2 regions of the Curtobacterium sp. NPDC090223 genome follow, and region 1 is predicted to be linked to the other one. Evidence: predicted binding sites of a transcription regulator. Region 1 holds the regulator's gene; the other holds the start of a gene.
The links. The regulator HrcA, encoded in region 1, represses chaperone genes, less so after heat shock. The targets are predictions, from matches to a motif close to TTNGCACTCGNNNNNNNCGAGTGCNAA.
Positions count from the first base shown of each region.

Region 2: groES (co-chaperone GroES) is a predicted target of HrcA. The motif match lies at 10,069-10,095, and genes of this name have one in related genera.

Region 1 is NZ_JBIVCN010000001.1:191,595-205,777, forward strand. Features, by position in the region: gene ACIPJY_RS00840 (ComEA family DNA-binding protein) at 1-271, shown strand, start outside; partial or broken gene ACIPJY_RS00845 (ComEC/Rec2 family competence protein) at 1,003-2,064, shown strand; gene holA (DNA polymerase III subunit delta) at 2,783-3,802, shown strand; gene rpsT (30S ribosomal protein S20) at 4,068-4,328, opposite strand; gene ACIPJY_RS00860 (pyridoxal phosphate-dependent aminotransferase) at 4,519-5,685, shown strand; gene lepA (translation elongation factor 4) at 5,999-7,846, shown strand; gene ACIPJY_RS00870 (hypothetical protein) at 7,854-8,291, opposite strand; gene ACIPJY_RS00875 (DUF1990 family protein) at 8,414-9,061, shown strand; gene ACIPJY_RS00880 (HAD family hydrolase) at 9,069-9,770, opposite strand; gene hemW (radical SAM family heme chaperone HemW) at 9,799-11,022, shown strand; gene ACIPJY_RS00890 (DUF4870 domain-containing protein) at 11,019-11,426, opposite strand; gene hrcA (heat-inducible transcriptional repressor HrcA) at 11,534-12,556, shown strand; gene dnaJ (molecular chaperone DnaJ) at 12,655-13,770, shown strand; gene ACIPJY_RS00905 (RsmE family RNA methyltransferase) at 13,770-14,183, shown strand, end outside.
Region 2 is NZ_JBIVCN010000004.1:45,007-59,189, reverse strand. Features, by position in the region: gene glmS (glutamine--fructose-6-phosphate transaminase (isomerizing)) at 1-492, shown strand, start outside; gene ACIPJY_RS10275 (holo-ACP synthase) at 499-873, shown strand; gene alr (alanine racemase) at 935-2,038, shown strand; gene alr (alanine racemase) at 2,035-3,198, shown strand; gene tsaE (tRNA (adenosine(37)-N6)-threonylcarbamoyltransferase complex ATPase subunit type 1 TsaE) at 3,237-3,695, shown strand; gene arr (NAD(+)--rifampin ADP-ribosyltransferase) at 3,720-4,136, opposite strand; gene ACIPJY_RS10250 (glycoside hydrolase family 16 protein) at 4,141-4,890, opposite strand; gene ACIPJY_RS10245 (glycoside hydrolase family 16 protein) at 5,038-5,790, opposite strand; gene tsaB (tRNA (adenosine(37)-N6)-threonylcarbamoyltransferase complex dimerization subunit type 1 TsaB) at 5,930-6,538, shown strand; gene rimI (ribosomal protein S18-alanine N-acetyltransferase) at 6,535-7,062, shown strand; gene tsaD (tRNA (adenosine(37)-N6)-threonylcarbamoyltransferase complex transferase subunit TsaD) at 7,055-8,104, shown strand; gene ACIPJY_RS10225 (DUF4190 domain-containing protein) at 8,226-8,855, shown strand; gene ACIPJY_RS10220 (methyltransferase domain-containing protein) at 8,848-10,041, opposite strand; gene groES (co-chaperone GroES) at 10,189-10,485, shown strand; gene rarD (EamA family transporter RarD) at 10,560-11,501, shown strand; gene ACIPJY_RS10205 (ABC transporter substrate-binding protein) at 11,609-12,937, opposite strand; gene ACIPJY_RS10200 (VOC family protein) at 13,574-13,966, opposite strand; gene ACIPJY_RS10195 (hypothetical protein) at 14,003-14,183, opposite strand, start outside.

The DNA.
Region 1 (14,183 bases):
CGACGGTTCCGGCGGCGCGCCGTCGACCGGCCCCGGCGCTCCCGGTGCTCCCAGTGCGTCGGGCGCGGACGGTTCCGCGGACGTCGTCGACCTGAACACGGCCGACCAGACCGCACTCGAGACCCTGCCCGGCATCGGGCCGGCGCTCGCGGAACGGATCCTGGCGTGGCGGACGGAGCACGGGCGGTTCGCCGCGGTGGAGGACCTGCTCGACGTCGCCGGCATCGGGGACGTCCGGTTCGCCGAGCTGCGGGACCGGGTGCGCGTGTGAACGTCACGGCGGACCGGACCGACCTGCGCGTCGCGGTGCCGGCGGCGGTGACCTGGGCGGTCGCGGCGCTGCTGGTCGGTGAGCCGGATCGGGCGTGGTGGGTCGTCGGCGGAGCGGGCGTCTGCCTGGTCGTCGCGGGCGTGGTCGTCGTGCTGCCCGCGCTGCGTTGCGGTCCCGGGCGCGCGGTCGTCGTGCTGCGTGTCAGCGCCGCGCTCGTGCTGACGTCGTCGTCGTTCGTGGGCGTGGTCGCCGTCGCGGTGGCGACCGGGGCGACGAACCGATCGCCGACTGCGCTCACGGCGGTCACCGGTCGGACGGTCCAGATCCAGGCGGTACTCGACCGGGACCTCGGCGCAGCGGACCGCTCCGTCCTCGCCACGCTGCACGGCGCTACCGACGTCGGCAGCGCTGCCGACGTCGGCAGGCTCGACGTTCCGGTCCGGGTCGTGCCGTCGCGGGACGCCGGACCCCGAGCCGCACTCCCGGCGGGGACCCGGCTGACCGGGCGCGCGGTGCTCCAGGCCGACGAGCCCGGCGCCGCGACGGCGTACGTCGTGTTCCTCCGCGGCGCCGCCACCAGCTCGCCACCGGCCGGGTTCCTCGGCGCGACGAACACGGCGCGCGCCGCCTTCGCGCAGGTCACCTCGCAGCTGCCGCAGCCGGGTGGGTCGCTGCTCCGAGGGCTCGCCATCGGGGATCGTGGTGGCCTGGACCCCGCGACGGAGTCCGCGATGGAGACGAGCGCGCTCACCCACCTCACCGCCGTCTCGGGGTCGAACTGCGCGGTGATCGTCGGGCTCGTGGTGGTCCTCGGGAAGGCCGTCGGGCTGGGTCGGCTGGCGCGGGCCGTGTGCGCGATCGCCCTGCTGATCGGGTTCGTCGTGCTCGTCCGCCCGGACCCGTCGATCCTCCGTGCCACCGTGATGGCCGTCGTCGTGCTCGTCGTGCACCTGGCCGGGCGTCCGGTGCGGGGCGTGCCGCTGATCTGCCTCGCGGTCCTCGGGATGCTCGTCGTGGACCCGTGGTTCTCGCGCTCGTTCGCGTTCGGACTGTCCGTGCTCGCGACGAGCGGGATCGTCGTGCTCGCGCCACCCCTGACCGCGTTGCTCGCGCGGCGGTGCTGGACGCCTGTGGCCGCGGCGCTGGCGGTGCCGATCGCGGCGCAGGTGGCGTGCTGGCCGCTGACGATCCCGCTGTCGGCTGCGCTGCCGACCTACGCGGTGCCCGCGAACCTGCTCACCGAGCCCCTGGCACCGGTGGTCACGGTCCTCGGCCTCGGTGCGTGCCTGCTCGCGCCGGTGTGGCCCGCGGGTGCCGAGGTCCTCGCTGCCGTCGCCTGGGCGCCGGCTGCGGCGATCGGCGCCGTCGCGCACGGGGCCGCCGCGCTGCCGTTCGCCGCGGTGCCGTGGCCGGCCGGGCTCCTCGGCGTCGGGGCCGCCGCCGCGGTCAGCTCGGGGATCGTCGCCGCCGTCCTCGTGCCGGCGGCACTGCGGGCCCGGGTGCTCCTGGTCGCGGCGGTCGTCGGGGTGATCGGCATCGCGTCGACGCTCGTTCCGCGGGCGGTCGTCCGCGCCGGGCTCCCCGGGGACTGGGCGATGGCGGCGTGCGACGTCGGGCAGGGCGACGCCGTCCTGGTCCGCAACGGCACGAGCACCGCGCTCGTCGACGTCGGCGACGACCCGGAACGACTCCGCGCCTGTCTCGACCTGCTCGGTGTCCGGCGGATCGACCTGCTCGTGCTGACGCACTTCGACCGCGACCACGTCGGTGCCGTGGCCGAGGTCGCGGCGGACGTGGACGTCGCGCTCACCGGGCCGACCGGGCGTCCTGCGGACGACGGCGTCGTGCGGGATCTCCAGCGTGCGGGCGTGGACGTCCGGGACGCGGACGACGGGGTCGCGGGGATGCTGGGTGCGCTCCCGTGGCGGGTGCTCTGGCCGCGCGCCGGCGACTCCACGAGCGGGAACGACGCGAGCATCGTGCTCCGGGTCGGCCCGGCGCCGGACTCTTGCCGAACGTGCCTGTCCGGTGTGCTGCTCGGTGACCTCGACGCCACCGCGCAGCGCCGGCTGCGGGGGAGCGCGGTCATCGAGCCGGTCGACGTCGTCAAGGTCTCGCACCACGGTTCGGCGGACCAGGACCCGACGCTCTACCGGGAGCTCGCGGCGCCGGTCGGCCTGATCGGCGTCGGGGCGGACAACACCTACGGGCACCCAACCGCGGCCGCCCTGGCGATGCTGGCCGCCGCCGGGACGACGCCGTTCCGGACCGACCTGCAGGGCACCGTCGTCGTGCGCCGGGGAAGCCAGGGGCCCGAGGTCTGGACGGAGCGCCGGGCGACGGAGCCCGTGCCGTCCGGGACCGTGCCGCCCGGGACCGTGCCGCCCGGGGCCGCGCCGCCCGGGGCCGCGCCGCCCGGGGCCGCGCGGTCCGGGGTCGCGCGGCCGGGAGTCGTGCCGCCCGGGTCGGGGGTGGCCCGTAGACTCGGAGCCGCACCATCGGAAGGAACGCATGCCCGCCAAGAAGCCCGCGCGCGCCGCCGCGAAGATCGACCAGGTCCCGTGGTCCGGCATCCGTCCCGCGCCCGTGGTCCTCGTGACCGGGCCGGAGACGTTCCTCGCCGAGCGGGCGACCGGCATGCTGCGCGACCTCCTGGTGGGCGAGGACCCCGCACTCGAGGTCCACGACCTCGAAGCCGACCAGTACGCCCCCGGCCTGCTGGCCACCCTCGCGAGCCCGTCGCTGTTCGGCGAACCGCGGCTCGTCCGGGTGACGAACGTCGAGAAGTGCACGGACGCGTTCATCACGGAGACGATCTCCTACCTCGGCAACCCCGCGGACGACGTCACCCTCGTGCTCCGGCACGGCGGGGGTGTCCGCGGCAAGAAGCTCCTCGACACGATCCGCAGCGGCGTCGGCGGTGGGATCGAGGTCCAGTGCGACGAGCTCAAGCGCGAGACCGACCGCATCGACTTCGTGAACGCCGAGTTCCGTGCGGCCCGGCGGAAGATCGCCCCCTCGGCCGTCCGAACGCTCGTCGCGGCGTTCGCGGACGACCTCGCCGAGCTCGCGGCGGCGTGCCGGCAGCTCCTCGCCGACGAGGCGCAGGAGATCACGGACAAGGTCGTCGACAAGTACTACGGCGGCCGGGTCGAGACGAACGCCTTCAAGGTCGCCGACATCGCACTGGCGGGTCGATCGGCTCCGGCGATCGTCGAGCTGCGGCACGCCCTGTCGACGGGTGAGGCCCCCGTGCCGATCGTCGCCGCGTTCGCGAGCAAGATCCGCACGATGGCCAAGGTCAGCGGCTTCCGGGGCTCCAGCGGGCAGGCCGCTTCCGCGCTCGGCATGGCGCCGTGGCAGGTGCAGCGTGCGCAGCGCGACGTCGCGGGGTGGAGTGAGGCCGGTCTCGCGAACGCGATCATCAGCATCGCGGAGGCCGACACCGCGGTGAAGGGTGGCTCGCGCGACGCGCACTACGCGCTCGAGGTCATGGTCCGCACCATCGCCCGGCGCGGCGAAGCTCGCTGACGCGACCCGTCCCGGCCCGCGCCGGCCCGCGCCCGCGCGCGCCCGTTTCCGCGCGCGGCGTGAGCGCACCCCGCGTAACCGAAACCACTTCGCACCACGGAAGTACGCGGTGCGAAGTGCTTTCGGTTGTGCGAAGCCGAACCGAACTGCCGCCGCCCGCGCCCCCGCGCGCACCGCGCCCGCACCGCCGCCGCGCGCGCCCCCGCGCCCCACGAACGACGAAGGCCCCACACCGAACGGTGCGGGGCCTTCAGAGATCAGCTGCTCAGAGCGCGCTGACCTTCTTCGCGATGGCCGACTTGCGGTTCGCGGCCTGGTTCTTGTGGATGACGCCCTTGCTCACGGCCTTGTCGAGCTTCTTCGTGGCGACGACGAGGGCCGCGGCGGCCTTCTCCTTGTCGCCAGCGGAGACCGCCTCGTTGGTGTGGCGGATGAGCGTCTTCAGCTCGGACTTGTAGGCCTTGTTGCGCTCCTGGGCCTTCAGGTTGGTCTTGATGCGCTTCATCTGCGACTTGATGTTCGCCATGTGGTGCTCCTGCTTCGTCTCGTACGGGTGAATGCGACCGCTGGGTAGAGGGGCCCTTGGTCGTCTCGCGTTCCACCCGTGGGCGGGGAACGCGCAAGCCAGCAAGCAACACTACCAGGAGGGGGACAGCGGTTCAACGCGCGCGACACGCGTCACCGCGCGGAAACACGCGGGCGTTACCGTGATGGGCATGCCGTCCCTCGCACCTCGGATCGACACCGTCCCCGCCTCCGGCATCCGCCGCGTCTTCGAACAGGCCGCCCTGCTGCAGGCCGACGGTGCGGACGTCACGATGCTCGTCATCGGCGAACCGGACGTGCCGGTCGCGCCGCACATCGCCGACGCCGCCAAGCGCGCCTGGACCGAGGACCGCACCGACTACACGCCGAACGGCGGCATCGCGCCGCTCCGGACGGCCATCCAGGAGAAGCTGCGCCGCGAGAACCGCATCGAGGCCGACCTCGAGCAGATCTGGGTGACGGTCGGGGCGACGCAGGCACTGTTCCAGGCGATGACCCTGGTGCTGAGCCCCGGTGACGAGATCCTCGTGCCGGACCCCGGGTACACGACGTTCACGTTGAACGCGCACATCATCGGAGCCACCCCGGTGCCGTACCGGCTGGAGCCGCAGCACGGCTTCGAACCGGACCTGGACGCGCTCGAGGCCAGCATCACCGAGCACACCAGGGCGATCGTGGTGAACTCGCCGTCCAACCCGCTCGGATCGGTCTTCGGCGAGGACACCCTGCGGGACATCCTGGCGTTCGCGAAGCGCCACGACCTCTGGGTGATCAGCGACGAGGTCTACGAGTACTTCACGTACGACACCCGCCACGTGAGCCTGGCGGCGCTCGACGAGGACGACCGCGTGTTCACCGCGTTCTCGCTGAGCAAGACGTACGCGATGACGGGCGTCCGCGTCGGGTACCTCGTCACGCCCAAGGGCCTCGGCGCCACGATGCGCACGACGCAAGAGGCGATGATCAGCTGCGTCGCCGAGCCCGACCAGTACGCGGCCCTCGCCGCGATCGTCGGCGACCACTCGGCGGTACGGGATGCCCGGGAGCACTACCGCGCCAACCTCGCGGTCGCGACCGAGGTCCTCGACGCCGCCGGCATCAGGTACAACGACCCGCGTGGCGCGTTCTACCTGTGGATCGACATGTCGCACGCCGCACAGGGCGACGTCGCAGAGTGGGCGCTGGCGTTCCTGCAGCACGAGAAGGTCGCGGTCGCGCCGGGCAGCGCGTTCGGCCGCACCGGCGAGGGCTGGATCCGGGTCTGCCTGGCGGCGACCCCGGAGGACCTCCGGCGCGGCCTGGGCGCACTGCCGGCCCCGGCGCACGCCGTCGTCTGAGCGCGGCCGTCCGACCGGCCCGGAGGCTCGGTGCCGGTCCGCCTCGCACGGTGCGAGGGCAGGGTGGCTGGCCTGGAGGCTCGGTGCCGGTCCGCCTCGCACGGTGCGAGGGCGGGTGGCTGGGTGCTCGTCCTGACGACAACTGCGCGTGCGTCCGACTGCGCACTTGTCGGTACCGCGAGCAACTCGCGCCCGGCGCGAGCAACTCGCGCGCAGCTCGCGCGCCCGGCGCGAGCAACTCGCGCCCGCCCCGCACCCCGAGCACGCCCAACCGTGGGACAATCGTTCGACCGTCCGACCCACCTGAGGAACCGTGAGCCCACAAGCAGCCACCCCGCTCGAGCCCGCCGCGACTCCGGCCGAGGCGATCCGCAACTTCTGCATCATCGCGCACATCGACCACGGCAAGTCGACGCTGGCCGACCGCATGCTGCAGATCACCGGCATCGTCGAGGACCGCGCGATGCGTGCCCAGTACCTCGACCGGATGGACATCGAGCGCGAACGCGGCATCACGATCAAGTCGCAGGCCGTCCGGATGCCGTGGGAGCTCGACGGCAAGACCTTCGCGCTGAACATGATCGACACCCCCGGGCACGTCGACTTCTCCTACGAGGTGTCCCGCTCGCTCGCCGCGTGCGAGGGCGCGATCCTGCTGGTCGACGCCGCGCAGGGCATCGAGGCGCAGACGCTCGCCAACCTCTACCTGGCGCTCGAGAACGACCTCGAGATCATCCCGGTCCTCAACAAGATCGACCTGCCGGCCGCCGAGCCCGACAAGTACGCCGCGGAGCTCGCGCAGCTCATCGGTGGCAAGCCGGAGGACGTCCTCCGGGTGTCCGGCAAGACCGGCGTGGGCGTGCCCGAGCTGCTGGACCGCGTGGTCCGCACCGTGCCGAACCCCGTCGGTGACGCGGATGCCGCGCCCCGCGCGATGATCTTCGACTCCGTCTACGACAGCTACCGCGGCGTCGTGACGTACGTCCGCATGATCGACGGCTCGATCGCCCCGCGCGAGAAGGTCCAGATGATGTCGACCAAGTCGACGCACGAGATCCTGGAGATCGGGGTGTCGAGCCCCGAGCCGAAGCCCACGAAGGGCCTCTCCGTGGGGGAGGTCGGGTACCTCATCACCGGCGTGAAGGACGTCCGCCAGTCCAAGGTCGGCGACACCGTCACGAGCGCGCAGAAGCCCGCGACCGAGGCGCTGCCCGGCTACACGGACCCGAAGCCCATGGTGTTCTCGGGCCTGTACCCGATCGACGGCTCGGACTACCCGGACCTCCGTGACGCGCTCGACAAGCTCAAGCTCTCCGACGCCGCACTCGTGTACGAGCCGGAGACCTCTGTGGCGCTCGGCTTCGGCTTCCGCTGCGGGTTCCTCGGGCTGCTGCACCTCGAGATCATCACCGAGCGGCTCTCCCGCGAGTTCGGCCTCGACCTCATCACGACCGCCCCGAGCGTCATCTACGAGGTCACGACCGAGGACAACTCGGTCACCGAGGTCACGAACCCGTCCGAGTTCCCGACCGGGCGCATCGTCGAGGTCCGCGAGCCGATGGTCCGCGCCGCGATCCTCGCGCCGAAGGACTACGTCGGCGCGATCATGGAGCTCTGCCAGCAGCGCCGCGGCTCGCTGCTCGGCATGGAGTACCTCGGCGAGGACCGCGTCGAGATCCGCTACCAGATCCCGCTCGGCGAGATCGTGTTCGACTTCTTCGACCAGCTGAAGAGCAAGACGCAGGGCTACGCCAGCCTCGACTACGAGCCCATCGGCGACCAGGCCGCCGACCTCGTCAAGGTCGACATCCTGCTGCAGGGCGACCAGGTCGACGCGTTCAGTGCGATCGTGCACCGCGACAAGGCGTACGCGTACGGCACGCTGATGACCGAGCGCCTGCGCAAGCTCATCCCGCGCCAGCAGTTCGAGGTGCCGATCCAGGCTGCGATCGGGGCCAGGATCATCGCTCGCGAGAGCATCCGCGCGATGCGCAAGGACGTCCTCGCGAAGTGCTACGGCGGTGACATCACCCGCAAGCGCAAGCTCCTCGAGAAGCAGAAGGAGGGCAAGAAGCGCATGAAGACCATCGGCCGGGTCGAGGTCCCGCAGGAGGCCTTCATCGCGGCGCTCTCCGGCGACGTCGAAGAGAAGAAGAAGTAGGAGCGGTTCAGCCCCGCTGGTCGCGGGAACGCAGGGCCGCCAGGCACACGGACGGGAGGCTCGCAGCAGCCAGTCCCGCCAGTGCGGTCCGCACGATGGTCGCGTCGGATGCCGCCGCGACGTCCGCCGCTGTCGTCGCGACGACCGCGGCGGCCACGGCACCGAGCGCCAGGAGCGCCGTCACGCCGCCGATGACGAGCGGCACCCGGCGGTGCTGGTGGCGCTGCACCGCGAGCACGAGCGTCGCGCTGAAGAGCAGCACGCCGAGCCCGGCCGCTGATGCCCCGACGGCGGCGACGAGGTCGAGCGTCTCGACGTCGGCGGCCACCCGGTCGACCGCGATCCGGCTCGCCGCGGCGACCGCGAAACTGCCGAGGGTGAGCACGCCGGCGGCCCGGACCCGCGGGTCGACGGACCGGCGGCGGGCGGGGGCGGACGTGAGCACGCGTCCACGATAGGGGCGGGGCGGAGGGGTGCACGGCCTCCAGTTCGGGGTGCGCGGAAAGCGGACGGCGGGCCGGACCGCGTGGGTTCGACCCGGCCGTGCACCCCCAGTACGATGGCCTGATGAGCAGCCGCGGAGGGTACCTGACCGCCCTGACCTACGGAGCAGTCGGTGCCACACAGGCGCCCGACCTGATGACCTACCCGCCCGAGGGATTCGTCCCGGCGGAGTCGCGCTCGCGCATCGGTCACGGCGACCAGCGCTTCGAGACCGCGGTGACCCAGGCGCTGACGTGGCAGATCCAGGAGCGCAGCGGCATCGCGGTGCGCGTCGACGACGCACCGGACGACGACGAGGTCCGCTACAACCCGGTGACCTTCGACGAGCAGGGCGTGCCGATCGCGCCGGCCTCGATCGGGACCCCGCGGGTGGAGCAGTTCGCGCCGGACGGCACCCCGCTCGTGACGGCGGGGACGAGCGCGGTGCTGACGATGCACGCGTTCGGGCAGACGGTGCAGGCGCCGGTGCGGGTCGTGTCGATCATCGACGAGCCGGACCGCAAGGGCTTCGCCTACGGCACGCTCGAGGGGCACCCGCTCTCGGGCGAGGAGTCCTTCGTCATCGAGCGCACCGCCGACGGCTCGGTGTGGCTGCAGATCCGGCAGTTCTCGCAGCCGGCGAGCGCGAAGTGGCGCTTCGTCGCCCCGCTGCTCCGTCGGCAGCAGCGCGTGATGGCGGAGAAGTACCTCGAGGCGCTGCGCGGCGACTAGTCCGCGCTCAGCCCTCGTGCCGCAGCGGCGGCAGCGCGGCGATCGCGTCCTCGATGAGCGCGGCGTCGGACACGCAGTCGCGGGCGATGGCGACCGCGTTCGTGTGCCGGAGCGCGTCGACGTCGTAGACGCCGGTCGCGACCGCGAGGAACGGGATGCCGACGGCGTCGGCGGCCTCGCCGTCGCGCGGGGTGTCGCCGACGATGACGGCGCGGGTGCCGGCGAGTGCTGCCGCGGCGAGGGCCGTCACGCCGGTGCGCTCGACCTCCTCGTCGCCGAAGTACGAGTGCTCCCAGTCGAAGGCGTCGACGTCGAACCCGGCGCCGGCGAGCTTGACCCGCGCGCGGTAGGCCGAGTTGCCGGTGAGCAGCCCGTTGCGCCAACCGATCTCGGCGAACCGGGCGACGAGCGCCGTGGCCCCGGGAGCCGCGGTGCGGTGCTCGCCCGAGCGGTGCCGTTCCTCGGAGAGGTCGCGGAGGTGCCGGCTGACGGTCGGGATCAGGTCGTCGCCGAGGTCGTGGGCACGGACGTGCTCGGCGATGATGCCGGCGTCGGTCCGGCCGTGCTGGTGCCCGACGAGCAGGGGGAGGTCGCGGCCCGTCGCCCGCTCGAGCGCGAGGTGGTACAGGTTGCCGGGCGAGGTGGCGTTGCGGACGAGGGTGCCGTCGATGTCCCACAGCACCGTGGTCGGGACGGGGTGGTGCTCCATGCCTCCATCATGGCGGACAATGGACTCCATGCCGAGTGCTCTCCCGATCGCCGACCCGGCACCCGCGGACGGACTGATCACCCCCGCTGCCGGATCGGGTGACGTGCCGTTCGGCGTCTACGTGCACGTGCCGTTCTGCCGGGTTCGCTGCGGGTACTGCGACTTCAACACGTACACGGCATCCGAGCTCCGCGGTGTCCGCCGTGACGACTACGCCGGGCACGCCGTCCGCGAGATCGCCTGGGCCGCCTCCGTGCTCGACCGCTCCGGCGTGGCTCGCCGTCCCGTCTCGACCGTCTTCTTCGGTGGCGGCACCCCGACCATGCTCCCCGCGAGCGACCTGGCGATGATCCTGCGGGCGATCGACGACACGTGGGGGATCCTGCCCGGGGCCGAGGTCACGACCGAGGCGAACCCGGACTCCGTCGACGCGGAGTCGATCGCGACCCTGCAGCGGGCGGGTTTCACGCGGATGAGCTACGGCATGCAGTCCGCGGTCCCGCACGTGCTCGCCACGCTCGACCGCACCCACGACCCGCTCCGGGTGCCGGACGTCGTCGACCTCGCGAAGCAGCAGGGGCTCGACGTCTCACTCGACCTGATCTACTCGACGCCGGGGGAGTCCCTGGACGACTGGCGCACCTCGCTCGACGCGGCCATCGCCTGCGAGCCCGACCACGTGTCGGCGTACTCGCTCATCGTCGAGGACGGCACCGCGATGGGCCGTGCCGTCTCCCGCGGGGAGCTGCCGGCACCGGACGACGACCTCGCCGCGGACATGTACGAGCTCGCGGACCAGGTGCTCGGTGACGCCGGGTACGGCTGGTACGAGGTCTCCAACTGGGCGCGCGGCGACGAGCACGTCAGCCGGCACAACCTGTCGTACTGGAAGGGCCACGACTGGTGGGGCGTCGGACCCGGTGCGCACTCCAGCGTCGCCGGCACCCGGTGGTGGAACGTCAAGCACCCGGCCGCGTACGCGAACCGGGTGCTCGCCGACGAGTCCCCGGCCGCCGGACGCGAGACGATCGACGACGAGACCCGGTACGTGGAGCGCCTGCTGCTGGCCGCGCGCGTCCGCGGGGAGCTGCGCACCGAGGAGATCCGACCGGAGGCCCGTGGCCGGGTCGCCGGGCTCATCGCCCGCGGTCTGGTGGACGGTCGCAGCGCGCTGGCCCGGCCGGGGCGCCTGGAACTCACGCTGCCGGGCCGGCTGCTCGCCGACGCCGTGGTGCGGGAACTGCTCGACTAGTCCTTGATGAACTGGAACGTGAGCGGGTACCGGTAGAACCGGCCCTGGTTCGCGGCGACGGCGGCCATGATCGCGAACACGACCACGAGCACCCCGATCACCGGGAGCAGCACGAACCCGATCAGCACGATCGTCAGCAGGCCGGACACGAAGCTCGCGATCGCGACCGTGATGTGGAAGTTCAGCGCCTGCCGGGTGTGCTCGCGGATGAACTGCCCGCGGTCGCGCAGCACGATGTACGCCACGAGCGGCACGATGAAGTTGAAGAAGATCCCACCGATGTGCGTCAGGGTGGCCCAGAGGCGCTGGTCCTCGGGCGTCATCGGCTGGGGCGGCTGGTACTGCGGTCCGCCGGGCTGCTGTCCGTAGCCCTGGGGTCCGTTCGGCGGCTGTCCGTAGCTCATGCGCACGAGCGTATCCACACCGGTGCAGAAGTGTCGGGACGTCGGTGGTCGGGCGTAGGATCAGCACTCGTCACATCCGAGTGCCAGCACGAGCGGAAGGGGTCCCGGTGGTCAGTGAACGGTCCCTCGAGGTCCTCAAGGCGATCGTGCGCGACTACGTCGCCTCACGCGAGCCGGTCGGGTCCAAGTCCATCGTGGAGCGCCACGCGTTCGGCGTCAGCGCCGCCACGATCCGCAACGACATGGCCCTGCTCGAGGACGAGCAGCTCATCATCGCTCCGCACACGTCGTCCGGCCGGGTGCCGACGGACAAGGGCTACCGGCTCTTCGTGGACCACCTCGCTGCCGCCCGCCCGCTGACCAGCGCCCAGCGGCAGGCCATCGAGACGTTCCTCGGCGCCTCGAACGACCTCGACGACGTGCTCAGCCGCACCGTCCGGCTGCTCAGCCAGCTCACGAACCAGGTCGCCCTGGTGCAGTACCCGTCGATGGTGCGCGCCCGGGTGCAGCACGTCGAACTCGTCCGGCTCGGGGACACCCGCCTGATGGTGGTGCTCATCACCGACACCGCCCGGGTCGAGCAGCGGGTGGTCGAGACGGACGTCACCCTCGACGAGTCCGCGCTCGTCGAGCTCCGCGCCGTGGTGAACGGTGCCGCGGTCGGACTCCTGCTGCAGGACGTCCCGACGGCGCTCCGGGCGATCCCGGCGCAGATCCGGCCGGAGTCGCAGACCCTCGCCGGGGTGGTGGTCGCGACCCTCATCGAACAGGTCGCCGCCAACCGGCAGGACCGCCTGCTGATGGCGGGGGCGGCGAACCTCGCGAAGAGCGAACAGGACTTCTCCGGCGGGCTGTTCCCGGTCCTCGAAGCGATCGAGGAACAAGTGACCCTGCTCCGGTTGTTCGGGGAGATGCAGCTCGACGACGTCTCCGTCACCGCACGGATCGGCGTCGAGAACGCGGAGTACGGCCTCGACGCGACCAGCATCGTCGCCGGCGGGTACGTCGCGGCGGGCGGCGAGGTCGCGCGCCTCGGCGTCCTCGGCCCCACCCGGATGGACTACGGCACCAACATGGCCGCGGTCCGCGCGGTCGCGCGGTACCTGTCCAGGCTGCTCGGAGAGAATTGACGACCGACCACCCCGGGGACGCGCGCTGAGCGCGGCAGCCGACCCGGGCCTCCAGACCGATCCACCAGCAAGACCGACGAAACCTACCTGAGGAACACGTGGCAGACCACTACGACGTCCTCGGTGTCCCGCGTGACGCGGCCGACGCCGACATCAAGAAGGCGTACCGCCGCCTCGCCCGCGAACTGCACCCGGACGTGAACCCGAGCCCGGACGCCGCCGAGCGCTTCAAGGACGTGACGCACGCGTACGACGTGCTGAGCGACCCCGAGCAGCGTCGTCGGTACGACGCCGGCCCGCAGGCCGACAACCCGTTCGGCGGCGGCGGCGCGGGCGGCTTCAGCGACATCTTCGACGCCTTCTTCGGCGGCGGAGGCGGTGGGAGCCGTGGCAACGGTCCGCGCAGCCGCGCCGAGCGCGGCCAGGACGCGCTGCTCCGCATCGACGTCGACCTCGACGAGGTCGTCTTCGGAACCCACAAGGACGTCGAGGTGGACACCGCGGTGCTCTGCGAGACGTGCGGTGGTTCCTGCTGCGCGCCGGGCACGAGCCCGCGCACCTGCGACATCTGCGGCGGCACCGGGCACATCCAGCGCCAGGTCCGCTCGCTCCTCGGCAACGTCGTGACGAGCGCGCCGTGCGGCACCTGCCGCGGGCACGGCACCGTCATCCCGAACCCGTGCCCCACCTGCCAGGGGCAGGGCCGCGTCCGCGCGCGCCGGACGATCCCGGTCGACGTGCCCGCCGGCGTCGACTCCGGGCTGCGCCTGCAGATGCCCGGTCAGGGTGAGGTCGGCCCGGCCGGCGGACCCTCCGGCGACCTCTACCTCGAGATCCGCGTGCGCCACCACGACGTCTTCAGCCGCGACGGGGACGACCTCCTCGCCACGCTCGAGGTCGCCATGACCGATGCGGTCCTCGGCACCACGACGACGATCGACGGCCTGGACGGCCCGGTCGAGCTCGAGATCCGTCCGGGTGTGCAGAGCGCCGACGTCCTGGTCCTCAAGGACCGCGGCGTGACGAAGCTGCGCGGGAACGGCCGCGGCGACCTGCGGGTCGGCGTGCAGGTCGTCACCCCGACCAAGCTCTCGCACAAGGAACGCCAGCTCGTCGAGCAGCTCGCGAAGTCGCACAAGGCGTCGCCCCCGCAGCTCGCGAAGTTCCAGCAGGGCATGTTCGGCAAGCTCCGCGACCGCTTCTTCAACTTCTGATGGCGTCGCTCTACCTGGTCGACTCGCTGGACGGCGTGGCCGTCGGCGGGTCCGTGGCGCTCGACGGCACCGAGGGCCGGCACGCCGTGACGGTGTCCCGGGTCCGCGTGGGGGAGACCCTGCGGATCTCGGACGGCCAGGGGACCGTCGCGGTCGGCACGGTGGCCTCGGTCGACCGGGACGCGCTCGTGCTCACCGTCGCGTCGCTGACCACCTCGCCGGTCCCCGTCCCGGCGCTGACGCTCGTGCAGGCGCTCGCGAAGGGCGGCCGGGACGAGATGGCGGTGCAGGCGGCGACCGAGATCGGTGTCGACCACGTCGTGCCGTGGGCGGCGGCGCGGAGCGTCTCCCGGTGGGAGGGCGCGAAGGTCGCGAAGGGCCGGGCCCGGTGGCAGGCGATCGCCCACGAGGCC
Region 2 (14,183 bases), on a different contig from region 1:
GACGCCTCCGGTGTCGCCGAGCTGGCGAAGTGGATGGCCGACACCCGCAGCGTGCTGTTCCTCGGTCGCCACGTCGGGTACCCGATCGCGCTCGAGGGTGCGCTCAAGCTCAAGGAGCTCGCCTACATCCACGCGGAGGGCTTCGCCGCCGGTGAGCTGAAGCACGGTCCGATCGCCCTGATCGAGCCGGGGCAGATCGTCTTCGTCATCGTCCCGTCGCCGCGTGATGCCCGCTCGCTGCACCCGAAGGTGGTGTCGAACATCCAGGAGATCCGCGCCCGCGGCGCCCGGGTGATCGCGATCGCCGAAGAGGGCGACGCCGCGGTCCTGCCGTTCGCCGACGAGGTCCTGCGGATCCCGCTCGCGACGCCGCTGTTCGAGCCGCTGCTCGCCGTCGCGCCGCTGCACATGTTCGGCATGGAGCTCGCCGCGGCCAAGGGCCTCGACGTGGACCAGCCGCGCAACCTCGCGAAGTCGGTCACCGTCGAGTAGTCGGTCGTGATCATCGGGATCGGGGTCGACGTCGTCGACCTGGAGCGGTTCGAGCGGGTCCTGACGCGGACGCCCGCGATGCGGACGCGTCTGTTCACGACGTCGGAGCTCGTCCGTGACGGCGAGCCGCGGCCGATCGCGTCCCTCGCGGCGCGGTTCGCCGCGAAAGAGGCCCTGATCAAGGCGTTCGGGTCGAGTGCCGGGCTCAGCTGGCAGGAGCTCGAGGTCGTCTCCGACGACCAGCGGAACCCGTCGCTGACGCTCCACGAGGGTGCCCGGCGGGTGGCCGACGCGCGTGGCGTCACGGCGGTGCACCTGTCGCTCTCCCATGATGGGGGGATCGCCACGGCCTTCGTGGTGCTGGAAGGAACAGTTCGTTGAGTGCGTTCACCGTCGACCAGGGGTGGACTGCGCAGCCCCTGATCGCTGACAGGAGGTCGCGTTGAGTGCGTTCACCGGGATCACGGTCGACCGGGAGGCCCTGATCGCCAACTACGCGACGGTCGCCGAACAGGTGGCCCCGTCCGGCGTCATCGCGGTCGTCAAGGCGAACGCGTACGGCCACGGCGCAGCCGATGCCGCCCAGGCGTTCGTGGACGCCGGCGCGGAGTGGCTCGGCGTCGCCGACATCGACGAGGGCATCGCGCTCCGGCAGGCCGGCATCGACGAGGGCGTCCGCATCCTCGCGTGGTTGCACGCCCCCGACGAGGACTTCCGCCGCGCCGCCCAGTACGGCATCACCCCGGCGGTGTCGAGCGTGTCCCAGCTGGCCGCCGCCTCCGACTCCGAGGTGCCCGCGGTGCACATCTGCGTCGACACCGGACTCAGCCGGAACGGCGCCGTCGAGTCCGAGTGGCCCGAGCTCTTCGAGACCGCCGGCCGCCTCGCGCGGAACGGTGGCAGGACCCGGGTCGAGGGGCTGATGTCGCACCTCGCGAACGCCTCCCGCACGGACGACCTCGACCAGGACGCCGCACTGCAGCGGGCGCTCGACGGGCTGTCGGCGCGCGGGATCGTGCCGGACGTGGTGCACCTCGCCGCCAGCGCCGCGAGCATCGCCGTGCCGGAGACCCGCCGCGACCTGGCCCGGGTCGGCATCGCGCTGTACGGGCTCAGCCCGTTCGCGGGCCGCACGTCCGCCGACCTCGGCCTGCGCCCGGCGATGCGCGTGACGGCCGCGGTGCTCCGCACGGTCGTCGTGCCGGCGGGTGACGGCGTCAGTTACGGCTACACGTGGCGCGCGGAGTCGGACACCCGGCTCGCGGTGATCGGGCTCGGCTACGCGGACGGCTTCGACCGCGCGTTCGGCAACCACGTCTCGGTCCGCATCGGCGACCGGCGCTTCCCGGTCGTCGGCCGGGTCGCGATGAACGCCATGCACGTCGACATCGGCGACGCCGAGGTGGCGGTCGGTGACGAGGTGGTCCTCTGGGGCGACCCGGCGAACGGCGACCCCGCGGTCGAGGACTGGGCGTCGGCCGTCGGCACGATCAACTACGAGGTGGTGGCCCGGCTCGGCCGGAGCATCGAACGGAGGACGACGTGAGCGCGCCCCTGCGCCAGGCCGAGATCGACCTGGACGCCTACCGCGCCAACGTCGAGCGGGTCCGGGAGTGGATGGACCCGGTCGAGGTGATGGCCGTGATGAAGGCGGACGCGTACGGGCACGGCCTCGAGCCGATCGCCCTCGCGGCCGTCGACGCCGGCATCCGGTGGATCGGGGTCCTGACGGTCCCGGCCGCCCTCCGCCTCCGGTCGATCGGCGTCGGCGAGGACGTCCACCTCTTCACGTGGCAGCACGACCCGGCCCTCGACTTCCGCGACGCGATCGACTCCGCCGTGGACCTCGGCGTCTCCAACGTCGCCGAGCTGCAGCGGGTCGTGGACGCGGTGGACCAGCGTCCGGCACGGGTGCACCTCGGCATCGACACCGGCCTGCACCGCGACGGTTCCGCCGTCGACGACTGGCCCGCCCTGGTCGAGGCCGCGCGGGACGCCCAGCGCGCCGGGCGGATCGAGGTCGTCGCCGCGTACACGCACCTGGCGGAGTCCTCGGACGACGACGACCGTGCCGCCGTGTCGCTGTTCGAGGACGCGATCGAGCGTGCGGAGGACCTCGGGCTCGACATCCCGATCGAGCACGTGGCGGCGTCGCTCGCGGGTCTCGAGCGCAAGGAGTTCCGCAAGGACATGGTCCGGATGGGGGCGAACTTGTTCGGCATCCCCGGTGCGGACGGCGTCTCGGCCGCGGACCTCGGCCTGGAACCCGTGATGACCCTGACGGCCTCCGTCGCGAAGACCAAGCGTGTCCCCGTCGACACCGGGGTCTCCTACGACTACACGTACCGCACCGACCGCGAGAGCACCCTGGCGCTCGTGCCGGTCGGCTACGCGGACGGCGTCCCGCGTGCCGCACAGGGCCGGCTCGCGGTGACGATCGGCGGCAAGCGGTACCCGATCGCCGGCCGGGTCGCGATGGACCAGTTCCTGGTCGACGTCGGCGACGACGACGTCCGGGTCGGCGACACCGTGGTGCTGTTCGGCACGGGGGAGCGCGACGAGATGACCGTGCTGGAGTGGGGCGACGCCCTCGGCACCATCGGCGAGGAGATCGTCTGCCGCATCGGTTCGAGGGTCCCGCGCGTCTACGAAGGCCACTCCGTCGAGGGCCGGGTGGGCGAGTACCTGCGGGGCGACCACCCGTGACCGTCCTGCTCGACACCACCGTCGGGAGCACCGACGATATGGGCGCGCTCGGCGCCCGGCTCGCCGCGGTGCTCCGAGCCGGTGACCTGGTCGTCCTGACCGGGCCGCTCGGCGCCGGCAAGACGACCCTGACCCGGGGGCTCGGGGCCGCGCTCGGGGCCAGGGGTCAGGTGTCGAGCCCGACGTTCGTGCTCGCCAGGACCCACCCCACGACGTCCGGCCCGGACCTCGTGCACGTGGACGCCTACCGGCTGTCCGACCCGGTGGAGCTCGACGACCTCGACCTCGACTGGGACGCGTCGATCGTCGTCGTCGAGTGGGGGCGCGGTTTCGTCGACGGCATCACCGACAGCGTGCTCGACGTCGAGATCGTCCGCGCGACCGGTGCCGAGACGGCCGCCGACGTCGGTGACCTCGATCCGGACGACGTCCCCGACGAACCCCGCCGCGTCATCGTCACGGCCACCGGCCCACGCTGGACCGGCGTCGCACTCTGACGGGCGCCGTCGGCCGGTGTCACGTCAGTTGATGATGGCGCCGCGTTCCTCGGTCCGGAGCACCGCGAGCCGGTCCCGCCACGTCTGCAGGGCCTCCGGCGTCAGCCGCGTCCAGTCCGTCACCTCACCGACGATGCGGATCGGCGCCGTGCTGCGGTAGGACCGGGTCGGGTTGCCCGGGAACTTCCGGTCGGTCACGTTGGGGTCGTCCTCGAACGGCCCGGTCGGCTCGACCTGGTAGACGCGGGGCTCGCCGGGGCCCGCGGCGAGTTCCGCCGCGAGCCCGGCACCGGCACTGACCGCCGTGAAGTAGACGTGGTTCATGACGACCTCCGGCCGGTAGTTCGACCGGAACCCGGCCGTCAGCAGGTCGCCGACCCGCAGGTCGGCCTTCGTCCCGTGGAAGAACGGGCCGTCGTCCAGCGTCTGCTCCCCGGACACCAGATCAGCCCACGTACTCGGCCATGCTGACCCAGTTGATGTAGAGGTGCCCGGAGGCGCCCCAGTTGCCGACCTGGAACATGTAGCGGTGCGGCGTGGTCGGGACGTCCGAGGTCACCCGCTGGACGACCCGGTCGTCGACGAGGTAGGTCACGGACTGCCCCGGGATCCACTCGACCGAGTAGGTGTGCCAGTCGCGCCAGGAGACGCCGGTGCTGGCGCTGTACGACAGCCCCTCGAGTCCCGGGATCATGAGGTGCTGGTACGCCATCGGCGTCGACTCGAAGTTGCTCTCCGGGAAGTCGATCTCGCCGTCGGCCCAGCGGTTCGAGGTCGGGTACAGGATGAACGCGGCACCGTTGCGGTCACCGCCCGTGGCCATCGCCCGCACGGTGAACTTGCCGCCCTGGTGGCCCCAGGCACCGGCCGGTGTCCCGAAGGTCCCGGCGGCACCGTGGCGGCCGTCGAGCGCGACGTCCATGAACCCGTCGTGCGCGCTGATCTGCGAGCCGGAGAACCACATCCCGCCGGTCCCGTCCGGGTACGGCTGCCAGGAGTCCGCGTACTGCCGGGCGAACTGTCCACCCGCCGCGGCGTCGGTCGCGAAGTCCTCGCCGTACGTCTGTTCGAACCGGGCTCCGGTCACGGAGGTGGTCGCGGCGACCGCGGTCGATGCCCCGCCGAACGGGACGGCGACGAGTGTTGCGCCGAGGACGGCGGCGACGAGGGCCGCACGCTTGGTACGTGTCTGCATGGATGTCATTTCCCTGACGTGACTGCGGCAGACGTCCCCACGAGCGCCGCACGGTCGGATCTCGACCCGGCGTGCACTCTAAGCAGATTCGATGACGTATCACAAGGATTCGCCAGCTCGGAAGTCCCCCGACCAGGGGACACGCGGTCAGGGCTTGTAGTCGTACGTCGTGACCCAGTCGATGTACAGGTGGCCGGCCGCGCCCCAGTTCCCGACCTGGAACATGTACCGGTGCGCGGTCTTCGGCACGTCCTTCGTGACGGTGTTGACCACCTTGCGGTCGACGATGTACTTCACGGACTTCCCGGGGATCCACTCGACGGAGTAGACGTGCCAGTCTGTCCACTTGACGCGCGTCGAGGTGCTGACGGCGTTGACCTCCTTGCCCCTCACCATCGAGTGGTGGTGGAGCATCGGGCTGTCCTCGAAGTTGCTCTCGGGGTAGTCGATCTCGCCCTCGGACCACACGTTCGAGGTCGGCCACAGCATGAACGCCGCGCCGTTCGCCTTGCCGCCGATCGCCCGGGCGCGGACGGAGAACTTCCCGCCGACGTGCCCCCATGCGCCGGTGGGCGTGCCGAAGGTGCCGGCGGCGCCGTGCTTGCCGTCGAGCGTGACGTCCATCACCCCGCCGTGCGCGCTGATCTGCGAGCCGGACCAGTACATGCCGTTGCCCATCCCGTCCGGGTACGGCTGCCACGACTTCGCGTACGTCTTGGCGAACTTGCCCTTGGCGGCCGCGGTGGTGGTGAAGTCCTCGCGGAAGGTCTGCTTGAACTTCCCGATGTTGCCGACCGGCACGGCGGCCTGCGCGGCCCCGCCGTCCCCGATCGGCGCGGCGACGAGGGCTGCGGTGAGGATCACGGCGGCGACGGCCGCCCTGGTGAAGCGCTTCTGCATGAGCTGTCACTCCCTGGAGGTGCGAGCCGACCCGAACGGCTCGCACAGCCCCCTGTCGGCCGGATCGGCGCGCTCGACAGCGCCGTGCTGCCCCCAGAGCGAGGGCGAACCAGCGGTTCTGTCCGCCTACGATGGACAGGTGCTGCTCGCGATCGACACCTCCGCCGGGACCTCCGTCGCCGTCGTCGACCCCGAGACCCGTCAGGTGCTCGCCGAACGCTCGACGGACGACACCCGACGGCACGCCGAGGTCATCGGCCCGTTCCTGCAGGGCGTCCTCGAAGACGCCGGCATCACCCCGGCCGACGTCACGGGAGTCGTCGCGGGCATGGGCCCGGGGCCGTTCACCGGACTCCGCGTCGGCATCGCCGCCGCACGCACCTTCGCCGCGGCACGCGGCGTCCCGTTCCTGCCGCTCGTCAGCCACGACGCCGTCGCCGCCGACGAAGCCGGACCGCTGGTCGTCCTGACGGACGCCCGCCGTCGCGAGGTCTACTGGAGCGTCTACGACCAGACCGGCACACGCGTCGGGGGTCCCGGACTCGCGAAGCCGGCGGATCTCGACGACGTGCTCGGAGCCTCCGGTCCGGAACGGCGGGTCACCGCCGCCACGATCCCGGCCGGGAGGCTCGGGTCGCTCGCCGCGGACCGGCTCGCCTCCGGTGGTCCCTTCGCCGAGGACCTGCCGCTCTACCTCCGCGACCCCGACGTCACGGTGCCGGGTGCGCCCAAGCGGGTGAAGCAGTGACCCTGCCCGACGGGCTGCGCCTGCGGCGCGCCCACCCGCAGGACCTCGACGACGTGATGTGGCTCGAGCACGCCTCGTTCCCCACCGACGCCTGGTCCGCGTCCCAGATGTCCGGCGAGCTGTACTCGCCGCACGGGTACTACGTCGTCGTCGAGACGACCGAGGACGGCGCGCCGACGATCGTCGGGTACGCGGGACTGTCCTCGCTCGCGGGGAACCCCGTCGCCGACGTGCAGACCATCGCGGTGTCGGCGGAGCACCGGGGGCAGGGCATCGGCCGGGTGCTGTTCACCGAGCTGCTCGACGAGGCCCGTCGCCGCGGCGTGGCCGAGGTCTTCCTCGAGGTCCGCGCCGACAACCCCGTCGCCCAGGCCATGTACACGGCGTTCGGGTTCGAGCACATCGCCACCCGGCCGCGCTACTACCAGCCGGACGGCGTGGACGCATGGGTGATGCGGGCAGCGCTCGCACCCGCAGCCACCCGCCGGACCGGTCCGATCGGACAGGAGATCCTCGATGACTGAACCCCTCGTGCTCGGCATCGAGACCTCGTGCGACGAGACCGGCGTCGGCATCGTGCGCGGGAACACCCTGTTGGCGAACGTCATCGCGTCCAGCATGGAGGAGCACGCACGCTACGGCGGTGTCGTGCCCGAGGTCGCCGCGCGCGCACACCTCGAGGCGATGACCCCGACCCTGACCCAGGCGCTGCAGCAGGCCGGCGTGACGCTCGACGAGCTCGACGCGGTCGCCGTCACCGCCGGGCCGGGCCTCGCCGGGGCGCTCATGGTGGGCGTGGGTGCGGCGAAGGCGCTCGCCGTGGCCACCGGCAAGCCGCTCTACGGGGTGAACCACCTGGTCGGACACGTCGGGGCGGACGTCCTCCGTGCCGACGGCAGCGCGTTGGAGCTGCCGACCGTGGCGCTCCTGGTGTCGGGTGGGCACACGTCGCTGCTGCTCGTCCGTGATCTCGTCGACGACGTCGAGCTCCTCGGCGAGACCATCGACGACGCCGCCGGAGAGGCCTTCGACAAGGTCGCGCGGCTGCTCGGGCTGCCGTACCCGGGCGGACCGCAGATCGACCGGGCCGCCGCTGAGGGCGACCCGACGGCGATCCGCTTCCCCCGCGGGCTGACGCTGCCGAAGGACATGGCGGCGCACCGCTACGACTTCTCGTTCTCCGGGCTGAAGACCGCCGTCGCGCGGTGGGTCGAACGCTGCCGCGACGAGGGCCGGGAGGTCCCCGTGGCCGACGTCGCCGCGTCGTTCCGGGAAGCCGTGGTCGACGTGCTGATCACCAAGGCGCTGAACGCCTGCCGCGACACCGGGGTGCCCCGGCTGCTCCTCGGGGGTGGGGTCGTCGCGAACGCCCGGCTCCGCGCCGTGGCCGAGGCCCGCTGCCAGGAGGCCGGGGTCGAGCTCCGCATCCCGCCCCTCGACCTCTGCACGGACAACGGTGCGATGATCGCGGCGGTCGGAGCCCGGCTCGTCGCCGGAGGACACGCGCCGAGCGACCTCGGGATCGCGGCGGACTCGACGCTGCCGGTCACCACCGTCCAGGTCTGAGGCTGCTGCGCGCTTGCGCCCTGCTGCGTGCTCCCGTCCTGCTGCGCGCTCGCGTCCTGCTCGTGCGCTCGTGTGGCAGGATCGAACGGACGACCGCACGGGCCGTCGGGAGGGGTGCAACGTGTCCGATCAGAACCAGTGGCCGAAGCCGGACGAGCAGCAGCCGAACGGGCCGGACGCCTCGCAGCAGCAGAACCCGTACAGCGCGCCGCAGGCGCCCCGGTACGGCGCGCCGCAGCAGCAGAACCCGTACGGCGGGCCGCAGCAGCAGAACCCGTACGGCGGGCCGCAGCAGCAGAACCCGTACGCCGCGCCGCAGCAACCGAACCCCTACGGCGCGCCGCAGCCGAACCCGTACGCGCAGCAGCAGAACCCCTACGCGCAGCAGAACCCGTACGCCGGTCCCGCCGACTACGCGAACACCGGGTACCAGCCGTACGGACAGCGTCCGAAGACGAGCATCCTGGCCATCCTGTCGATCGTGTTCGGCCTCGGTGCCGTGCCGTTCTTCTTCATCGCGATCCTGCTCGGCCCCGCCGGCGCGATCCTCGGCCACGTGGCGCTCGGCAAGATCCGTCAGACCGGTGAGCAGGGCCGTGGCCTCGCGCTGACCGGCATCATCGCCGGCTGGGTGATGACCGGCATCTGGATCCTCTGGATCGCCGTCGTGGTGTTCGCGATCGGCCACTCCGGCGGGTACTCGGACTACGGCACCGACTACGGCTCGGACTCCGGCGCGTTCGTCAGCTGAGTCGCTCGCACAGCACCGCGGTGTGCCGGCCCTCTAGCCGCGTGAGGACGAGGGTCATCCGCCGTGTGCCACCGCGCAGTCGCAGGCGCTTCCGGAACTGGGCGGGGTCGACGTCGACGCCGCGCTTCTTGATCTCGACCGTGCCGACGCCCTCCGCGGCCAGGCGAGCAGCGAGCTGCTTGACGTCGAGCGGCATCGTGTCGAGCACCCGGAACCCCTGCGCGAAGGGCGTCGTCACGGCCTGCTCGGACGTGACGTAGGCGATCCCCTCCGACAGCATCCGGCCGTCGATCGAGCGCGCCAGGTCGCCGATCAGCCGCGCCCGGATGACCGCACCGTCGGGCTCGTACAGGTACGCGCCGATCGCGCCGACTTCGACGTCCTCGGCGTCCGTGGCCCCGGTCAGCTCGGCGATGCCGTGCGCGCCGATGACGGTCGCGGCGCGGCGGACACCCGGGCGTGCGAGCGGGCCGAACCAGAGCGCGAGCTCGACGACCTCCCGGTCGACGGAGGTCCACTGTGCCTCTGCCGTGTCCGGGATCAGGTCGCGGTCGATGCCCGGACCGAGCTTCACGCCGGTCGGGGTGGTCGTCGCGGCCGCGAACACGGTGTCGAGCGACGGCGACCAGTCGTCCGGGTCCGCGAGCCGGCGGGTGTTCGTGTGTCCGGACGTGCGGCGAGCCGGGTCCATCCAGACGCCGTCGACGCTCGACACGTCGAAGGTCGCCGCGTCGCCGAGCACCACGCGGGCGTCCGGCCACGGTGCGAGGTTGTGCGTCGCGACCGCCGCCGTCACCTCGTCCCGGTCGACCGCCGTGACGTCGAGGTCGAGGGCAGCCATCGCGAGTGCGTCACCGCCGATCCCGCAGCCGAGGTCCGCCACCCGGTGCAGACCGGCCGCGGCGAACCGCCCGGCGTGCTGGGCGGCGACGGAGAGCCGGGTCGCCTGCTCGAGGCCGGCCTCGGTGAACAGCATCCGGCTCGCGAAGTCCCCGAACTTGCCACGGGCCTTGAGCCGGAGCTTCGCCTGCGTGAGCACCGCGGCGACCAGGCGGGGGTCGTGTCCCTCGGCCCGGAGGCGGGACACCACGCGGACGATCTCGCCGTCGTCGGACACGGCGGGCGTCCGGTCGAGGAGCGCCATCCCGTCCGGGGTCAGGAGCTGAGCGAGTTCGGTGGCGTCCATGAGACGATCCTGTCATCACCAGGAGGACTGGCACTCGGATTGACCGAGTGCCAGAGGCCCCCTACAGTTGGACCTGGCACTCTCGTGTGCGTAGTGCCAACCGGTTTTCATCTGTACCGAGTCAGTACCGAGAAAGAAGAGGTCACCGTGGCCGTCACCATCAAGCCGCTCGAAGATCGCATCGTCATCCGTCAGGTCGAGGCGGAGCAGACCACCGCTTCCGGTCTCGTCATCCCGGACACCGCGAAGGAGAAGCCGCAGGAGGGCGAGGTCGTGGCCGTGGGTCCGGGTCGCATCGACGACAACGGCAACCGCGTCCCGCTCGACGTCGCCGTCGGCGACAAGGTCATCTACTCGAAGTACGGCGGCACCGAGGTCAAGTACTCGGGCGAGGACCTGCTGGTCCTCTCGGCTCGCGACGTCCTCGCGGTCATCGAGCACTGACACCAGTTCCACCCGTCGGACGCCCCGGCAGCCTCGTGCTGCCGGGGCGTTCGCCGTGTCCGTAGCATTGGTCCGTGACGGAGCGCGTGCCCAGGAGCGAAGCATCGGTCGGCGTCGTGCAGGCCGTGGTCGCCTACGGGCTCTGGGGGCTGATGCCGCTGCTGTTCGCGGCGATGGCGCCCGGCGGCGCGTTCGAGATCGTCGCGTGGCGGATCGTCTTCGGGCTGGGCTTCTGCGCGATCGCGATCCTCGTCACGCGCTCGTGGCTGCGCACGCGTTCCCTGATCGTCCAGCGTCGGGTGATGGGCGTGATGGCGATCGCCGCGGTGCTCATCGTCGTGAACTGGACCGTGTACGTGATCGCGACGACGACGGGTCACACGGTCGAGGCGGCGCTCGGGTACTTCATCAACCCGCTCGTCACGATCGCCCTCGGGGTCGTGCTGCTGCGCGAACGCCTCCGTCCGGCGCAGTGGACCGCGGTCGGCATCAGCATCCTGGCGGTCGTCGTGATCGCGGTCGGCTACGGGCAGATGCCGTGGATCTCGCTCGTGCTGGCGTTCTCCTTCGGGCTCTACGGCCTGGTGAAGAAGCGCGTCGGCGGGACCGTCGACGCCCTGTCCGGGCTGACGATCGAGACGATGTGGCTGACACCGGTCGCGGTGGTGACGCTCGTGGTGCTCGGCGTGACCGGCATCGGCGGCGGCGTCACGTTCGGCGGCGCGGGCTGGGTGCACGCGCTCATCATGATCGGGGCGGGTCCGGCGACGGCCGTCCCGCTGCTGCTCTTCGCATCGTCGGCCCGGCGGCTGTCGCTGTCGACGCTCGGGCTGACCCAGTACCTGACGCCGGTGATGCAGCTGATCGTGGGGGTGACGATCCAGCACGAGGCGATGTCGACGTCGCGGTGGATCGGCTTCGGCATCGTGTGGGTCGCCCTGGTGATCCTCTCCACGGACTCGTTCTTGGCCGCGCGCCGTGCCCGCCGCACCACGGCACCAGCGGTGCCGGCCTGACGGAGCCGAGCCGGGCCTCCCGTCCGGCGTTCGCGCCCCCACGCGGAAACGACAGTTCTCCGCGGATCGTCCGCGGAGAACTGTCGCTTCGTGGTGGTGCGGTGCGGCTACTTCTTGACCGAGCCCTGGATGGCGCTCTGGTAGACCGGCTTGTTGTCACCGTCGAACTTGTAGATGCCGATGTAGGCGCTCGACGGGTCGTTGTTCGAGTCGAACGGACCGATGCCGGACGGGCCCGTGTAGTGGATGTCCTTGCCGTCGTCCAGCAGGGCCTTGCAGTCCTTGAACGTCGAGCACTCGGTGCCGCCGTCGACCCCGGAGACCTTGTCCATGTTCGCCTGGATCGTGCCGGAGTCGGTGCCCTTGCCCTTCACCGCGGCCAGCGCGGCGAGGGTGGTGGCGTCGTAGGACTCAGCAGCGTACGAGTAGTCCGCGAGCTCCTTGCCCGACGACTTCTTGTAGTACGCGGCCAGGCGCTGCTTCAGGTCGTCCTTCGGCGAGGCGCCGGGGATCGTGCCCTGCGCACCGGTCAGCGTGCCCTTGTCGAAGTCCTTCGAGTAGTCGGCCGTGTTGCCGTCCGACATGTAGACCTTCGACATGTCCCAGCCCTGCGAGACGAGCTCCGGGATGATCGACTTGGTCTCGTCGAACGCCAGCACGACGATCGCGTCGGGCTTGGCGGCGAGGGCCGCGGTCACCTCGGACGAGAAGGTGGTCTGCCCTGGCGGGAACTCCTGGCCCTTGCCCTTGGCGCCGTAGACGACCTGGCCACCGGAGGACTCGACGGCCTCCTGGACGGAGTTGCGGAGACCCGTGCCGTACGTGTCGTTGAACACGAGGAACGCGACCTTGGCGTTGCCGTCACCCGTGACGAGCTGGCCGAGCGCCGAACCCTGCACCGAGTCCGGCGGAGCGGTCCGGTAGTAGTACGACGAGTAGCCCGAGAGGTCGGACGCGGTGTTCGCGGGGGAGATCTCCACGATGCAGTTGCTGGTGAGCTGGTCGATGACGTTGAGCGTCACGGACGAGGACTCGGCGCCGATCGCGACCGGGACCTTGGCGTTCACGAGCTTCGACGCCGCCGAGCTCGACACCGTCATGTCCGTGCTGTCGCCGGAGTCCGTCTGCGGGTCGATGGTGACGTCCTTGTCGAGCACACCGCCGGCCGCGTTGATGTCGTCGACCGCCAGGCCCACACCGGCCTCGGCCGGCGGGTTCAGGTAGGCGAGCGAGCCCGTGAGGGGCAGGATCGTGCCGATCTTCAGTGCGTCGGTGCCGGGCGACGACGGGGCCTCGCAGCTGGCCGCCGGGTCTTTCTTGGACGCGGAGGCGGACGACGACGGGTCGGCGCTGCCGGAGGTCGAGCATGCCGCGAGCAGCACCGCCGCGACTCCCGCCAGTGCCAGCGCCGTGGTGGCGCGGGTGGTTCTGATCATCCGTGGAACCCTTTCTCGGCACGGGGGCTGTTGTCGCATCGGGTCGAGTGCGACGCCTCCGTGTGGGGATGCGAGCAAAAGTAGGGTCCGGGTGTTTCGCCCGTGTGACGGGGCGGTACGGAAAGTGTTTCGTTACCGAGCCGTGACGAAAGCTGTGCGGATGTTCGGGATCAGCGGCGGGGAGGTCGTCCGGCTGTGCGTGCGTGTTGCGTTGTGTGTGGGTTGGCTGGCGCGGCGGGTTCCTGGGGGCCTGTTTCCTGAGTGCCGTCGGGTCCTTGGGGCGCCGCGGCGTTCGGGTGGTGCTGCGGTGTTCGGGTGGCGCCGCGGTGCCCTTGGGGCGCCGTGGTGTTTGGGTGGCGCCGCGGTGTTCGGGTGGCGCCGCGGTGCCCTTGGGGCGCCGCGGTCTTCTCGAGACGCCGCGGTGTTCGGGGGCGTTTCGAGGAGTCCCCGGTGTCTCGGGACGAAGGCGGTGCCGGCGGGGTGTGGCTGGGCGGTGTAGCTCGGCGGTGGGCTGGGGTTCGCGGGGCCAGCGAGCGGGGCTGCCGGGCGCGGCCGGGTGGTGCGGGGGCGCGGCGAGTGTGGCCGGCGCGCGGGGCGGCCGGCCAGGCGAGTGTGGCCGGCGCGCGGGAGGCTGCGTCAGCGGTCGGTGGCGTCGAGTTCGGCCTGGGACCGGAGCACGCAGAACTCATTGCCCTCGGGGTCGGCCAGGATGACCCAGCCGCCGGCCGGGGTCCTCCGGTCCGCGAGCTCGACCGCGCCGATCCCGCGGAGCCGCTCCACCTCGGCGTCACGCGTCCGATCGGTCGGGCGCAGGTCGAAGTGGATCCGGTTCTTCACGGACTTCGGTTCGGGTACCTCGATGAACAGGATGCGGTGGGAGCCGTCCGCTGCCAGGATCATGCACTCCTCGTGCCCTGGCTGGTTCGGGTCGTCCGGGTCGTCGCGGTACCCGAGGACCTGACGCCACCACTCCGAGAGCGTGTACGCGTCGCGGCAGTCGATCGAGGTGTGAGAGACGGCGCTGACCATGCCCGGAGCGTAGTCCGCGCGCCCGCGCTCAGCGCCTCAGCGCCGCGGTGTTCCCCCTGCCGCTCGGAGTACCGGGACCCCGGCTCGCAGCAGCACGTGGGCGAGTGCGGCGGGCGATACGGCCTCGCGCATCGTCCACCGTGCCACCGCCCGGACCTCCGGGTGCCGGCGCAGCGCGTCCTCCCGGAGCTTCTCGTCCCACAGCGCGTCGTGGTCG